DNA from 4 places in the Streptomyces sp. NPDC097619 genome. Region 3 is predicted to be linked to each of the others. Evidence: riboswitches for the same ligand, from Rfam matches in the RefSeq annotation. Region 3 holds a riboswitch; each other region holds the start of a gene.
The links. A riboswitch is a leader RNA that binds a small molecule or an ion and turns the genes downstream of it on or off. The one in region 3 is predicted to bind cobalamin.
Positions count from the first base shown of each region.

Region 1 (3,486 bases), on a different contig from region 3:
GACGGCCCGGGTGCGCAGGGCCGCCGCGTCGGAGCCGGCCCCCGGTTCGGTCAGGCAGTAGCTGGCCAGCGTGGCGGCGGAGCAGAGGCCGGGCAGCCAGCGGGCGCGCTGGGACCGGTCTCCGTAGCGGTCGATCATCCAGCCGACCATGTTGTGGATGGAGAGGTAGGCCGCGATGGAGGGGCAGCCGGTGGCCAGGGTCTCGAAGACGAGCACGCCGTCGGTCCGGGACAGCCCGGAACCGCCGTGTTCCTCGCGGACGTACACGCCGCCGAGCCCGAGCGCGGCCGCCTCCCGGAGGGTGTCCACGGGGAAGTGCTTGGTGCGGTCCCAGGTGACGGCGTAGGGGGCCAACCGCTCCTGTGCGAAGTCGAGGGTGACCTCGGCGAGGGCGAGCTGGTCCTCGGTGAGGGTGCTGCTCACGGCGCTCATCCCATCGTGGGGATCGTGAAGGACGCGCCCTCCTTGACCCCGGAGGGCCAGCGCGTGGTGACGGTCTTGGTCCGGGTGTAGAAGCGCACCGAGTCCGGGCCGTGCTGGTTCAGGTCGCCGAAACCGGACCGCTTCCAGCCGCCGAAGGTGTGGTAGGCCACCGGCACCGGGATGGGCACGTTCACGCCGACCATGCCGGTGTTGACGCGCCGGGTGAACTCGCGGGCGGTGTCCCCGTCCCGGGTGAAGATCGCCACGCCGTTGCCGAAGGGGTGCTCGCTGGGCAGCCGCAGCGCCTCCTCGAAGTTCGCGGCCCGTACCACGCACAGCACGGGGCCGAAGATCTCCTCGCGGTAGACGCGCATGCGGGAGGAGACCCGGTCGAAGAGGGTGGCTCCGGTGAAGTACCCGTTCTCGTGTCCGGGCAGGGAGAAGTCCCGTCCGTCCACGACGAGTTCGGCACCCTCGCCGACGCCGATGTCCACGTAGCGGCGGACCCGGTCCAGGGCGTCCCGGCTCACCAGGGGGCCGAAGTCGGCCTCGGGGTCGTCGGAGCGGCCGATCCGCAGGCCGGCGATCCGTTCCTTGAGGGCGGCGACCAGCCGGTCGGCGGTCTCCTCCCCGACGGGCACGGCCACCGAGATGGCCATGCAGCGTTCCCCCGCAGAGCCGTATCCGGCGCCGAGGAGGGCGTCCACGGCCTGGTCGAGATCGGCGTCCGGCATCACGATCATGTGGTTCTTGGCGCCGCCGAAGCACTGGGCGCGCTTGCCGTGCGCGGCGGCGGTGGCGTAGATGTGCGCGGCGATCGGCGTGGAGCCGACGAATCCGAGGGCCTGGACCCGGGGGTCCTCCAGCAGGGTGTCCACGGCCTCCTTGCCGCCGTTGACCACGTTGAGCACGCCCGGCGGCAGCCCCGCTTCGAGGAAGAGCTCCGCGAGCCGCAGCGGCACCGACGGGTCCCGTTCGGAGGGCTTGAGGATGAAGGAGTTCCCGCAGGCCAGGGCGGGGGCCGCCTGCCAGAGCGGGATCATCGCGGGGAAGTTGAAGGGGGTGATGCCCGCGACCACCCCGAGGGGGCTGCGCAGGGAGTGCACGTCGATGCCGGTACCGGCGTTGTCGGTGAACTCCCCCTTCAGCAGGTGCGGGATCCCCGCCGCGAACTCCACCACCTCCAGGCCGCGTTGGAGATCGCCGTGGGCGTCGGCCACGGTCTTGCCGTGCTCGGCGGACAGCAGTCGGGCCAGCGCCTCGCGCTCGCCCTCGACGAGCTGGAGGAAGCGCAGCAGCACGCGGGCCCGCCGCTGCGGGTTCCAGCGCGCCCAGTCGACCTGCGCCGCCTCGGCGTCGGCGATGGCGGCCTCGGTGTCGGCGCGTCCGGCCAGCGGGACGCGGGCCTGGACGGCGCCGGTGTTGGGGTCGTGGACGTCGGCGAACAGCCCGGAGGTGCCGGTGGTGTGCTTTCCGCCGATGAAGTGGGTGAGTTCACGGACCATGGTTGCCTGCTCTCTCGTCAGGTCGGATCCGGGGATGGCACGGCACACCGGCGCCCGCACCGGGTGGGTGGGTGCGCGGGGGCGGGCCGTGGGACAGCGACGGCGGCGGCGGAGCGCCAGGCCGTCGCGGAGCTACGCGGACGCGCGGGGCGCCGTCGTTCGCTTCGCCGGATCACCAGGGTCGTGGGTACGGACCGGTGCCATGCGTGTCTGCTCCATCCTCGTGGACAACACGGAACGTTCCGCGGCCGGTATCCTGACTCCCGGATCCCCGCGTGCCGCCCGCCTTCCCGGCAGACTTCGCCAGTGGCGTGGGGACGGCGGCACACTCCCCGGTCACAGTGGCGGGACCGTGCCGGATTCACACCGGCTTCCCTGCACCGCGGACCTTGTGCCACGAACATATAGTTGGACGTCCTAGTAAGTCCAGGGCCGCCCGGCGTGAGCCGCGTCGCGCAGACCGTCCGATGACCGACCGGCCGCCCCGGTGCCCCGCCCGACCGCCCGACGGATGGACGGCGCCCCGCCCTCCGCGCGGGCGGAGGACGGGGCGCCGTACGGGCCGGGGTGCGGCCGCGTGGGGGAGCGGGCCCGGTCAGCGGGCGGTCCAGCCCCCGTCCACCGGTATCGAGGCTCCCGAGAGGAAGCCGGTGTCGGGGCCGCACAGCCACAGCGCGACGGCGGCCACCTCCTCCGGTTCGATCAGCCGCTTGATGGCCGTCCGGTCCAGCAGCACCTCGGCCGCGACCCGGTCGGGGGGAATGCCGTGCACGGCCGCCTGCGCGGCGATCTGACCCTCCACCAGGGGCGTGCGCACGTATCCGGGGCTGACGCAGTTGCTGGTCACCCCGTGCGCGGCGCCTTCGAGGGCCACCACCTTGCTGAGCCCCTCCAGCCCGTGCTTGGCCGCCACGTAGGCCGACTTGTAGGGGCTGGCCCGCAGCCCGTGCACACTGGAGATGTTCACCACCCGCCCCCAGCCCCGGGCGTACATGTGCGGCAGGCAGTGCCGCACCAGCAGGAACGGGGCCGTCACCATCACCCGCTGGATCAGCTCGAACCGCTCCGGTGGGAACTCCTCGACGGGGGCCACGTGTTGGAGCCCGGCACTGTTGACGAGGATGTCCACGGCGGCGGGCAGTCCGGCCACGGCCGTCGGATCGGCGAGGTCCACGACGTGGGCGTGACCCCCGGTCTCCGCGGCGGCCTCCTTCGCCGCGACGGCGTTGCGGTCGACGATGTGCACGGTGGCCCCGGCGGCGGCCAGGGCGCGGGCGCAGGCCAGCCCGATGCCGCTGCCCCCGCCGGTGACCAGGGCGGTGCGGCCGATCGGCTCCGGCCGGTTGTGGTTCGTCATGGCGGGAACGTTAGGCACGCCCCCGTGCCCTGCCCATGGCTCCGAGCACCACACCTGGTGCCCGGGGGGTGGCGGTGGCGCCCATGCCCGCACGGCACCCCGGCCCCGTGGCCTTCCGGTTCCCGGGCCGCCGGCGCCCTACATGCGGTGGACGCGCTCCCGGGGCAGCCCCAGGGGGTGCCGGCCGGCCGCGAGGACCCG
Region 1 is NZ_JBEOSD010000045.1:45,121-48,606, reverse strand. It holds gene ABTZ17_RS15325 (acyl-CoA dehydrogenase family protein) at 1-432, opposite strand, end outside; gene ABTZ17_RS15320 (CoA-acylating methylmalonate-semialdehyde dehydrogenase) at 429-1,928, opposite strand; cobalamin riboswitch at 2,158-2,328, opposite strand; gene ABTZ17_RS15315 (3-hydroxybutyrate dehydrogenase) at 2,524-3,285, opposite strand; gene ABTZ17_RS15310 (hypothetical protein) at 3,424-3,486, opposite strand, start outside.
Region 1: it holds a riboswitch for cobalamin, as region 3 does, so the genes downstream of both, ABTZ17_RS15320 (CoA-acylating methylmalonate-semialdehyde dehydrogenase) here and metE (5-methyltetrahydropteroyltriglutamate--homocysteine S-methyltransferase) in region 3, are expected to answer to the same signal.

Region 2 (3,486 bases), on a different contig from region 3:
CTCTCCCGTACCGGCGGCGCGCCCACCTTCGCGCTCGGCATGTCGGAGATCTTCTCCTCGGTGTTCGGCGGGGCCTCCATGAAGGCCTTCTGGTACCACTTCGCGATCATGTTCGAGGCGCTGTTCATCCTCACCACCCTCGACGCGGGCACCCGGGTCGGGCGGTTCATGCTCCAGGACACCCTGGGCAACGTCATCAAGCCCTTCAAGCAGATCAGCTGGAAGCCGGGCGTGTGGATCACCAGCGCCGTGGTCGTCGGCGCCTGGGGCTACTTCCTCTGGGTCGGCGTGAAGGACCCGCTGGGCGGCATCAACCAGCTCTTCCCGCTCTTCGGGATCGCGAACCAGCTGCTCGCCGCGGTGGCCCTGGCCGTCTGCACCACGCTGCTGGTGAAGTCGGGCCGGCTGAAGTGGGCCTGGGTGACGGGCGTGCCACTGGTCTGGGACGCCACCGTGACCCTGACGGCGAGCTGGCAGAAGGTGTTCTCCGAGGACCCGCGGGTGGGCTTCTTCGCCCAGCGGGACAAGTTCCAGCAGGGCATCGACTCCGGCGAGGTCCTGGCCCCCGCCAAGACCATGGACGAGATGCACACCGTGGTGACGAACGCCACCGTGGACGGCGTGCTCTCCGCCCTCTTCGCCGTGCTCATCGTCGTCGTCCTGGTGGACGCCGCCCGGGTGTGCGTGCGGGCGGTCCGCCGCCCGGCCACCGTCACCCTCCACGAGGTCCCGTACACCGAGTCGAAGCTCGTCGCCCCGGCCGGATTGTTCGCGACCGCGGAGGAGAAGGCCGAGCTGGCCGCCGCTGCCGCCCGGGACGGCTCCGGCGACGACGGCCGGGTCCGGGAGCCGGTCTCCTGATGGACGCGCGCCGGGCCCTCGGCCGCATCAGGTTCTACGTCCGCGAGTTCTCCGGGGAGGCGGCCTACGACCGCTACGTGGCCCACGCCCGCGGCCACGACCCGACGGCGGAGGTCATGACCCGGCGGGCCTTCGAGCGGGCCCGTACGGACTCCCGGGAAGCCGACCCGCGCGAGGGCTTCCGCTGCTGCTGAGGAGCCCCGCACGCAGGGCCCCGCCGGTCTCACAGCGGGGCCCTGCGGCCTGTCCGGAACCGGAAATCCCTGTGCGGAGAGACAGGAGTTGAAGACTCCGCGTATCGGGCGACACAACATCTAGGGGGTCCCTCACCAAGGGGCCCCCACATGTATGCTTTCCCTCGCTGTCGCCGCAGGGGAATCCGGTGAGAATCCGGAACTGTCCCGCAACGGTGTGAGATGTACCCATCCGTACATCGTGAGTCCGAGGACCTGCCGACAGCCTGCCCGGGTCGTCCGATCCGGGAGACGACACGTCCGGGCCTCGCGGTTGGGCCTGCGGACGCCGTGCGGAGACACGGGCCGGCCTGTCCCGGCCCCGCGTCGCCCTTCCCGCACGCGCGCTCGCAATCCCTCCGCCGCGGCCACCGGGCCGAGGCAGGGAGAGCCCCCACGTGACCATCGCGCCTTCCGCACCGCGCGCCGCGTCCGACCAGCCCGAGACCGCCGCCGAGGGACCCGGTGCCGCGCTGCTGCGCACGCTGACCGCCCTCACCGCGGACCTGCCCGACACCGACCCCGGACGGGTCGCCGCCGCCGCCCTGCGCGGCCGCAGCGCCGACGCGGACGAGGCCGAGCTGCGGGGCCTGGCCACCGAGGCCGCCGCGGGCCTGATCTCCGAGGACCCGGAGTACTCCCGGCTCGCCGCCCGGCTGCTCACGCTCGCCGTGGCCGAGGAGGCCGCCGGACAGGGCGCCGTCTCCTTCTCCGCCTCCGTCGAGACCGGCCACCGCGAGGGCCTGATCGCCGACCGCACCGTCGAGTTCGTCCGCACCCACGCCGTCCGCCTGGACGCCCTGGTGGACCTCGCCCTCGCGGACGGCGCGGACGACCGCTTCGGCTTCTTCGGCCTGCGCACCCTGCACAGCCGCTACCTGCTGCGCCACCCCATCACCCGGCAGGTCATCGAGACCCCGCAGCACTTCATGCTGCGCGTGGCCTGCGGCCTCGCCGAGGACGACAGCCTGCGCGCGGTGGAGGAAGTGGCCTCCCTGTACCGGCTGATGAGCCGCCTGGACTACCTGCCCTCCTCCCCCACCCTGTTCAACTCCGGCACCCGGCACCCGCAGATGTCCTCCTGCTACCTGCTGGACTCCCCGCTGGACGAGCTGGACTCCATCTACGGCCGCTACCACCAGGTGGCCCGCCTCTCCAAGCACGCCGGCGGCATCGGCCTGTCCTACTCCCGCGTCCGCGCCCGCGGTTCCCTGATCCGGGGCACCAACGGCCACTCCAACGGCATCGTGCCGTTCCTGAAGACCCTCGACGCCTCCGTGGCCGCCGTGAACCAGGGCGGCCGCCGCAAGGGCGCCGCCGCCGTCTACCTGGAGACCTGGCACGCCGACATCGAGGAGTTCCTGGAGCTCCGCGACAACACCGGCGAGGACGCCCGCCGCACCCACAACCTGAACCTGGCCCACTGGATCCCCGACGAGTTCATGCGCCGCGTGAACGCCGACGCCGAGTGGTCGCTGTTCTCCCCCTCGGACGTCCCCGAGCTGGTGGACCTGTACGGGGCCGAGTTCGACGCCGCCTACGTCAAGGCCGAGGCCGCGGGCCTGGCCCGCAAGACCATGCCCGCCCGGGACCTGTACGGCCGCATGATGCGCACCCTCGCGCAGACCGGCAACGGCTGGATGACCTTCAAGGACGCCTCCAACCGCACCGCCAACCAGACCGCGCTGCCCGGCCGCGTGGTGCACTCCTCGAACCTCTGCACCGAGATCATCGAGGTCACCGACGACGGCGAGACCGCGGTCTGCAACCTCGGCTCCGTCAACCTGGGCGCCTTCGTCTCCCCCGAGTTCCCCGACGGCATCGACTGGGAGCGCCTGGACGAGACCGTCCGCACCGCCGTGACCTTCCTCGACCGCGTGGTGGACATCAACTTCTACCCGACCGAGCAGGCCGGCCGCTCCAACGCCAAGTGGCGCCCGGTGGGCCTGGGCGCGATGGGCCTCCAGGACGTCTTCTTCAAGCTGCGGCTGCCCTTCGACTCGGAGGAGGCCCGCGCCCTCTCCACCCGGATCGCCGAGCGCATCATGCTCGCCGCCTACGAGGCCTCCGCCGACCTCGCCGAGCGCCACGGTCCCGTCCCCGCCTGGGAGGAGACCCGTACCGCCCAGGGCGTGCTGCACCCCGACCACTACGGCGTGGACCTGAACTGGCCGGAGCGCTGGGCCGCCCTGCGCACCCGGATCGCCGGCGGCGGCCTGCGCAACTCCCTGCTGCTGGCCATCGCCCCGACCGCCACCATCGCCTCCATCGCGGGCGTGTACGAGTGCATCGAGCCGCAGGTGTCCAACCTGTTCAAGCGCGAGACCCTCAGCGGCGAGTTCCTCCAGGTCAACGGCTACCTGGTCGAGGAGCTCAAGAAGCTCGGCGTGTG
Region 2 is NZ_JBEOSD010000015.1:4,675-8,160, reverse strand. It holds gene ABTZ17_RS06510 (carbon starvation CstA family protein) at 1-861, shown strand, start outside; gene ABTZ17_RS06505 (YbdD/YjiX family protein) at 861-1,055, shown strand; cobalamin riboswitch at 1,210-1,332, shown strand; gene ABTZ17_RS06500 (ribonucleoside-diphosphate reductase subunit alpha) at 1,493-3,486, shown strand, end outside.
Region 2: it holds a riboswitch for cobalamin, as region 3 does, so the genes downstream of both, ABTZ17_RS06500 (ribonucleoside-diphosphate reductase subunit alpha) here and metE (5-methyltetrahydropteroyltriglutamate--homocysteine S-methyltransferase) in region 3, are expected to answer to the same signal.

Region 3 (3,486 bases):
GTGCGTCCGTGGGGTCCGCGAGTTCGGAGCGGACCGCGCGGGCTGCCGCGACCAGGTTCTCCAAGGAGGCGCGGGTCTCGGTCCAGCCGCGGGTCTTCAGGCCGCAGTCGGGGTTGACCCAGAGCCGTTCGGCCGGGATGGCCTCCAGGCCCTTGCGGAGCAGGGTGGCGGCCTCCTCGGTGCCGGGGACGCGCGGGGAGTGGATGTCCCAGACGCCCGGTCCGGCCTCGCGGGGGTAGCCGTGCGCGGCGAGTTCGCCGGCGACCTGCATGTGGGAGCGGGTGGCCTCCAGGCTGATGACGTCGGCGTCGAGGTCGTCGATGGCCTGGACGATGTCGCCGAACTCGGCGTAGCACATGTGGGTGTGGATCTGGGTGTCCGGCCGGACCCCGCTGGTGCTGAGGCGGAAGGCCTCGGTGGCCCAGGCCAGGTACTCCGCGTGGTCGGCGGCGCGCAGCGGCAGGGTTTCGCGGAGGGCGGGCTCGTCGACCTGGATGACGGAGGTGCCGGCGGCTTCGAGGTCGTTCACCTCGTCGCGGAGGGCGAGGGCCACCTGGCGGGCGGTCTCGCCGAGGGGCTGGTCGTCGCGGACGAAGGACCAGGCGAGCATGGTGACCGGGCCGGTCAGCATGCCCTTGACCGGCTTGGTGGTCTGGGCCTGGGCGAAGGTGGTCCAGCGGACCGTCATCGGGTCCGGGCGGGAGATGTCGCCGGCCAGGACCGGCGGGCGGACGTAGCGGGTGCCGTAGGACTGGACCCAGCCCTCCTGGGTGGCGACGTAGCCGGTGAGCTGTTCGGCGAAGTACTGCACCATGTCGTTGCGTTCGGGTTCGCCGTGCACGAGGACGTCGATGCCGGTCTTCTCCTGGAAGGAGATGACCTCGCGGATCTCGTTCTCGATCCGCTCCTCGTAGCCGGCGGCGTCGATGCGTCCGGCCCGCAGGTCGGCGCGGGCCACGCGCAGCTCGTCGGTCTGCGGGAAGGAGCCGATGGTGGTGGTGGGCAGCACGGGCAGGCCGAGGTGGGCACGCTGGGCCGCGGTCCTCTGGTCGTAGGGCTGGGAGCGGCGGCCGTCGGCGGCGGTGACGGCGGCGGTGCGGGCCCGGACCGCCGGGTCGCGGGTGATGGCGGAGCCGCTCCGGGAGGCCAGGTCGGCGCGGTTGGCGGCGAGTTCGGCGCTGATGGTGTCGGTGCCCTGGGCGAGGCCGCGGGCGAGGGTGGAGATCTCGGCGGCCTTCTGGCGGGCGAAGGCCAGCCAGCGGCGGATCTGGGGGTCGATGTCGCGTTCGGCGGCGGCGTCGAGGGGGACGTGCAGCAGGGAGCAGGAGGAGGCGACGTCCACGCGGTCGGCCAGGCCGAGGAGGATGGCGAGGGTGGTCAGGGACTTCTGGTGGTCGTTGATCCAGATGTTGCGGCCGTTGACGACACCGGCGACCAGGCGCTTGCCCGGCAGACCGCCGGCGGCGGCGAGGGCGTCGAGGTTCGCGGCGGCGGCGCCGGTGAAGTCCAGGGCCAGGCCCTCCACGGGGGCGGCGGCCAGGATCGGCAGGGCGTCGCCGAGGCGGTCGAAGTAGGAGGCGACCAGCAGCTTGGGGCGGTCGGTCAGGGCGCCGAGCTCGCGGTAGGTGCGGGTGGCGGCGTTGAGTTCGGCCGGGGTGCGGTCCTGGACCAGGGCGGGCTCGTCGAGCTGGACCCAGTCGGCGCCGGCGGCGCGGAGGTCGGCGAGGACCTCGGCGTAGACGGGGAGCAGCCGGTCCAGCAGGGTCAGTGGTTCGAAGGCGGGGTCGACGCCGGGGGCGGGCTTGGCCAGCAGCAGGTAGGTCACCGGGCCGACGAGGACGGGTCGGGCGGTGTGCCCGAGGGCGAGGGCCTCCTTGAACTCGGCCACCTGCTTGGCGGAGTTCGCGGTGAAGACGGTGTCGGGGCCCAGTTCGGGGACCAGGTAGTGGTAGTTCGTGTCGAACCACTTGGTCATCTCCAGCGGCGCCACGTCGCGGTTGCCGCGGGCCATGGCGAAGTACCCGTCGAGGGCGTCCGCGGCCACCGCCTCGCGGTGCCGGGCGGGGACGGCGCCGACCATGACGCTGGTGTCCAGGACGTGGTCGTAGTACGAGAAGTCGCCGGTCGGTACCTCGTCGATACCGGCCGCGGTCAGTTCCTGCCAGTTCGTGCGGCGGAGATCGGCTGCGGTCCGGCGCAGGTCGTCGGCGGTGACCCCGCCCTTCCAGTAGCCCTCGATCGCCTTCTTCAACTCACGGTCGGCACCCTGTCGGGGGTAGCCATGGACGGTGGCGCGGGCTGCCGCGGCTGCGGACTCGGTGGTCACGGAACTCTCCTTCGCGAGCATGTCTCCATGGACCCGGTGCCGACCGGGAGCGCGAAAGGGGTGCCGGAACGGGCGGGTCGTCCGGTCGCGCCACAGGGGTACGCGACGGGAGCACCACCCGCCTGAAAGCACGCCGACCCGCCCACGAGGTCACCGGGAGAACCGTGCGCGGAATCGTCCGCGTACGGGCAACGGGCAGGTCTTCGGACTCGCGGGCACGCCTGCCGGCATTCGTACTCCTGCCGGCGGGCACCTACTGGCCGTCGCTTCCCAGGACCGTTTCTCCGGTCCCAGTGCGTATGACGGCGGTCGTTCCCGCTCACCGCTGCGGGGCAGTCCCGGATTCCCACCGGGTTCCCTCTTGCGACGCATCCCGCCTGGCGGACGGGGCGAACCAGCTGCGTTCGTCACCCTAGGACGCCGGACGGCCCCGAGGCGAGCGTTGTCCACGATCCGGATGCGGAAATGAGACAACCAGGGGTGGCGGGCCCTCGGGGTCAGGGCTCGCGGACCACGGGGTAGGGGATGTGGGTGCGGCGGTCGGGGTCGACGGCGAGGCTGCCGCCGGCCGGGGGCCGGGCCCGCTGGGCGCAGTCCTGCCGTTCGCAGATGCGGCAGCCGAGTCCGATGGGGGTGCGGGCCCGGGGGTCGTCCAGGGCGATGCCGTCCGCGTAGACCAGGTGGGCGGCGTGTCGGAGTTCGCAGCCCAGGGCCACGGCGAAGTCGGCGCGGGGGGCGTGGTGGCCGTATCCGCCGCGGGTGACGGTGCGGGCGATCCAGAAGTACTTCTTGCCGTCGGGCATCTCGGCGACCTGGGTGAGGATCCGGCCGGGCGCGGAGAAGGCCCCGTAGACGGTCCACAGGGGGCAGGTGCCGCCGAGCCGGGAGAAGTGGAAGTCGGTGGCGGACTGCCGTTTGGAGATGTTGCCGGCGCGGTCGGCCCGCAGGAAGGAGAAGGGGACGCCGCGCAGCCCGGTGCGCTGGAGGGTGGACAGACGGTGGCAGACCGTTTCGAATCCGACCCCGAAAACGGCTTGAAGCACGCCATGCTTGCGGATGGCGCGGGGACGGAAGGCAACGGGCATGCCCCACTTCCGGTTCCTCTCGCATGCATGGTGCAGGTGCAACAACCATGCAACAAGGTACGCCCCGGGATCGGG
Region 3 is NZ_JBEOSD010000126.1:2,636-6,121, forward strand. It holds gene metE (5-methyltetrahydropteroyltriglutamate--homocysteine S-methyltransferase) at 1-2,326, opposite strand, end outside; cobalamin riboswitch at 2,504-2,740, opposite strand; partial or broken gene ABTZ17_RS27440 (helix-turn-helix domain-containing protein) at 2,824-3,369, opposite strand.

Region 4 (3,486 bases), on a different contig from region 3:
GTCTCCACCGCCGCGCTCGGCCTCGCCGTCACCGGCCTCACCGCGTCCCCCGCGGTCGCCCACGCCGAGCCGGTGAACACCAACGCCGCCGTCAAGGTCGCCCTGACCGTGCAGGGCCCGGACGGGCTGCTGTTCAAGGGCCGGATCAGGACCAAGGGCCACGACGTGACCACCGCCACCGGCGGGACCCACAAGTGCGACGGCACCAACGGCGGCGCCCACGCCACGAAGGTGCCCACCCCGACCGCCGCCCTCGACGACGCCGCCCGCAAGAAGGGCTTCACCTGGGACGGCACCTGGTACGCCTCGTTCGACGACTTCTCCGTCGACACCATCAAGAACGTCAGCGGCGGCGGGTCCGCCTACTGGAGCATCGAGGTGAACGGCACCCCGACCCCGGTGGGCGGCTGCCAGTTCGAGCTGGAGGCGGGCGACCGGGTGTCCTTCACCTGGACCTCCTTCTAGTCGCGCGGGCGCGGGCGCGGGCGCGGTCGCGGCCACGGCCCGGCTCGCGGGCGGGGGCGTCCGGGCCCCCGCCCGCACCGGCTCAGGCGCCCCAGCGCAGGGCGATGGTGTCGCCCACGGTGATCACCTTGCCGCGGGTGGCCCCGGCGAAGGCGGACCCGTCCACGCTCACCTTCCAGGTGTTCGAGCCGCTGTTGGCCTTGCCGTTGACCGCGGTGACGGTCCCGGTGCCCGACGCGGGGGTGACGCTGGTGACGCAGCCGGCGGGGGCGGCCGCCGTGGTCGCCGCCGTCAGCACGTCCCCGAGGGTGGTGGTCGTCCCGGTCGGGGTGACGGACACCGCGCACACCTTCAGGTTGCCCGCGCCGTCGTCCACGCTCAGCGCCAGCTTGGTGGCCGTGCCCGCGGTGAACGAGGACTGGGCCACCCACTGCGGGGCTCCGGCCGTGACCGGGACCGGCGGGGCGGAGGTGAAGCCGCCGACCGCCACGGCCCGCAGCGCGTCGAGGGAGGCGTACGCGGACGGGGCGGTGTCGGCGGGCTTGTACTTGAACCCGCCCGCCGGGTTGTACTGGTTGGCCAGGAGGAAGTCGATCGGGGTCTTTCCGGCGACCGTGGTGAAGTCCGTGCCCTGGGCGTTGATCCCGCAGGCGTTCAGACCGGCGACGGCCCAGCCGTTGGAGCTGGTGTTCACCCCGTACATCGAGTTGAAGGCCCCGGAGCCCGAGACCAGCTTGCTCTTGAGGAAGTTCTTCGCCTGGACCACGTCCGCGTCGGTGGCGGGCACCCCGGAGGCGCACAGCGCGGCCAGACCGGCGCCCGTCATGTCGATGTCGCTCGCCGCGGCCAGTGCCGTCGGGTTGCCCTCCGCCTTGCCGTACTGCCAGCCGCCGTCGTTGTGCTGGTTGGCGCGGATCCGCGCCACCAGCGCGTCGGTGAGGGCCTGCGGCACGCGCGCGCCGCCGGCCTGGGTCTTCGCGCCGCCCAGGGCGAGGGCGGCGAACACGGTGCCGTTGAAGTTGGCGGACGGACCGAAGTAGCCGGGCTCGGCGGTCTGCCAGAAGGAGTACACGTGCGCGATCAGGTTGCGGGAGGCGGAGACCCGGGCCGGGTCGATGCCCGCCGCGTACGCGTTGAGCACCCCCCGCTCGTAGTCGGTGACCACCGGGGCGGCCGAGGGCCAGCCCGCCGTTCCCAGCAGGTTGCGGTAGACGGTGCGGGCGTTCTTCGTGGTGTCACCGCCCGGGTAGACGTCGACGACGGCCGTCCCGGCCGCCGCGAACGCGCTGAACGCCCACTCGTTGGACAGCCCCGAGCCCGCGTACGAACCATCGGCGGCCTGGAGGGACTTGAGGTACGTCACACCGTTCGTCTTCGACGTGGCGATCTGTGCCGGGGTCGAGGTGGCCGCCGAGGGCGTCACGGTGAGGACGGTCAGAGCGAGGGCGCCGAGGGCCGCGGGGGCCGCGAGCGTGAGCCGGCGAGGGGTACGGGAACGGATCATGGCCTGCTCCTGGAATCGGCGGACGCCGGCCGACCCGGGCCCCGGAGCGCGCCGCACGGCGACGGGACCGGGTTCGGGGCCGCCGTCCGGAACGCGTGGTACGGCTTCCTGGTGGTGCGTCACCACACGGGCATTCGGGCTCGGCGCGACCTTCGCGGCCGCTCCACACCGTTGCGCGTCAGCCCCGGATTCTCACCGGGTTCCCCCATGGGCGCCCCGGACGCTACCCCAGCGATCAAGGGTCCGCCAGGTGTCGGGGCGCGGGGCTCCTTCCCGGTGCCGTCGATGAGACGCAGCCCACCTTGACGGCCCCGACGGCTGCGTGTTCGATGTCCGCTGAACAGCACTCAGCCCCAGGGGAAGCCGGTCGAATTCCGGCGCTGACCCGCAACCGTAGGCCCGGCACCGTCCCGGGCGAGCCGGATCACCTGTGGCCGTGTCACCGAACGAAGAACGCCGTCGCGGACTACGGCGTGGTCGCCCCCCGCCCCCTGCGGCCCGCCCGCACGGGGCGCATCGCCACGCACCCGTACGTCCCCCCGGCACGGACGAGGGGACTGCGGGTGGAGAGCCGACAGCGGCCGCACGGGCACGAGGGCACGGGACCGGTACGCCGCCTGGTCACGTTGACGGCTGTCCTGGCCCTGCTCGGCGGGGCGGCCGTCGCGCTTGTCACCCCCGCCGGGGCCGACCCCCTCAAGAAGTGCACCGCCACCACCGGCGCCGTCGTCGCCGTCGACTTCGGCCCCTTCGGCGGGAAGGTCGAGCGGGGCTGCGACGCCACCCCCACCACCGGCTACGAACTCCTCCACGAGGGCGGGTTCACCACCGAGGGCACCGTCCACGACGGCCCCGGGTTCATCTGCCGGATCGGCCTCGCCACCTTCGACTCCGGGAAGCGGTACCCGACCCCGCGGACGGAAGCCTGCCGGCTGACCCCGCCCGCCTCCGCCTACTGGTCGTACTGGACCGCCGCGCCCGGCGCGAAGAAGTGGACGTACAGCCCCCTCGGCGCCATGGCCCGCACCCCGAAGCACGGCGACGTGGACGCCTGGGTGTACGGGGCCACCGACATCGGCGGCACCAACGGGCAGCCGAAGTTCACCCCCGACCAGGTCCGCGCGGGCGGCGGGGCCTCCCCGAAGCCGAGGCCCAGCCAGAGCCCCGGGCCCACCGTGCCGCCCGGCTCCGTGGACCTGCCCGCCGCCACCCGCTGGCTGGGCACGCAGCTCACCGACGGCGAACGGGTCGTCGATCCGGCCGGCGGCGGCCCGGTCCACCTGCTCACCGCCGAGGCCGCCCTCGCCCTCGCCGCCGTCGACCACAAGAGCCCGGCCGCCGCGAAGGTCGCCCGCTTCCTGGCCCGGCCCGAGCAGACCGACGCCTACGCCTACCCGGCCGGGAAGACCGCCGCACCCGAACCCGCGGCCGCCGCCCGGCTCGCCCTGGTGGCCCGCGCCACCGGTGCCGACCCCCGCAGGACCGGCGGCCACGACCTCCTCGGCGATCTGGCGGCG
Region 4 is NZ_JBEOSD010000153.1:11,970-15,455, reverse strand. It holds gene ABTZ17_RS30045 (DUF4430 domain-containing protein) at 1-465, shown strand, start outside; gene ABTZ17_RS30040 (prenyltransferase/squalene oxidase repeat-containing protein) at 548-1,969, opposite strand; cobalamin riboswitch at 2,078-2,208, opposite strand; gene ABTZ17_RS30035 (prenyltransferase/squalene oxidase repeat-containing protein) at 2,533-3,486, shown strand, end outside.
Region 4: it holds a riboswitch for cobalamin, as region 3 does, so the genes downstream of both, ABTZ17_RS30040 (prenyltransferase/squalene oxidase repeat-containing protein) here and metE (5-methyltetrahydropteroyltriglutamate--homocysteine S-methyltransferase) in region 3, are expected to answer to the same signal.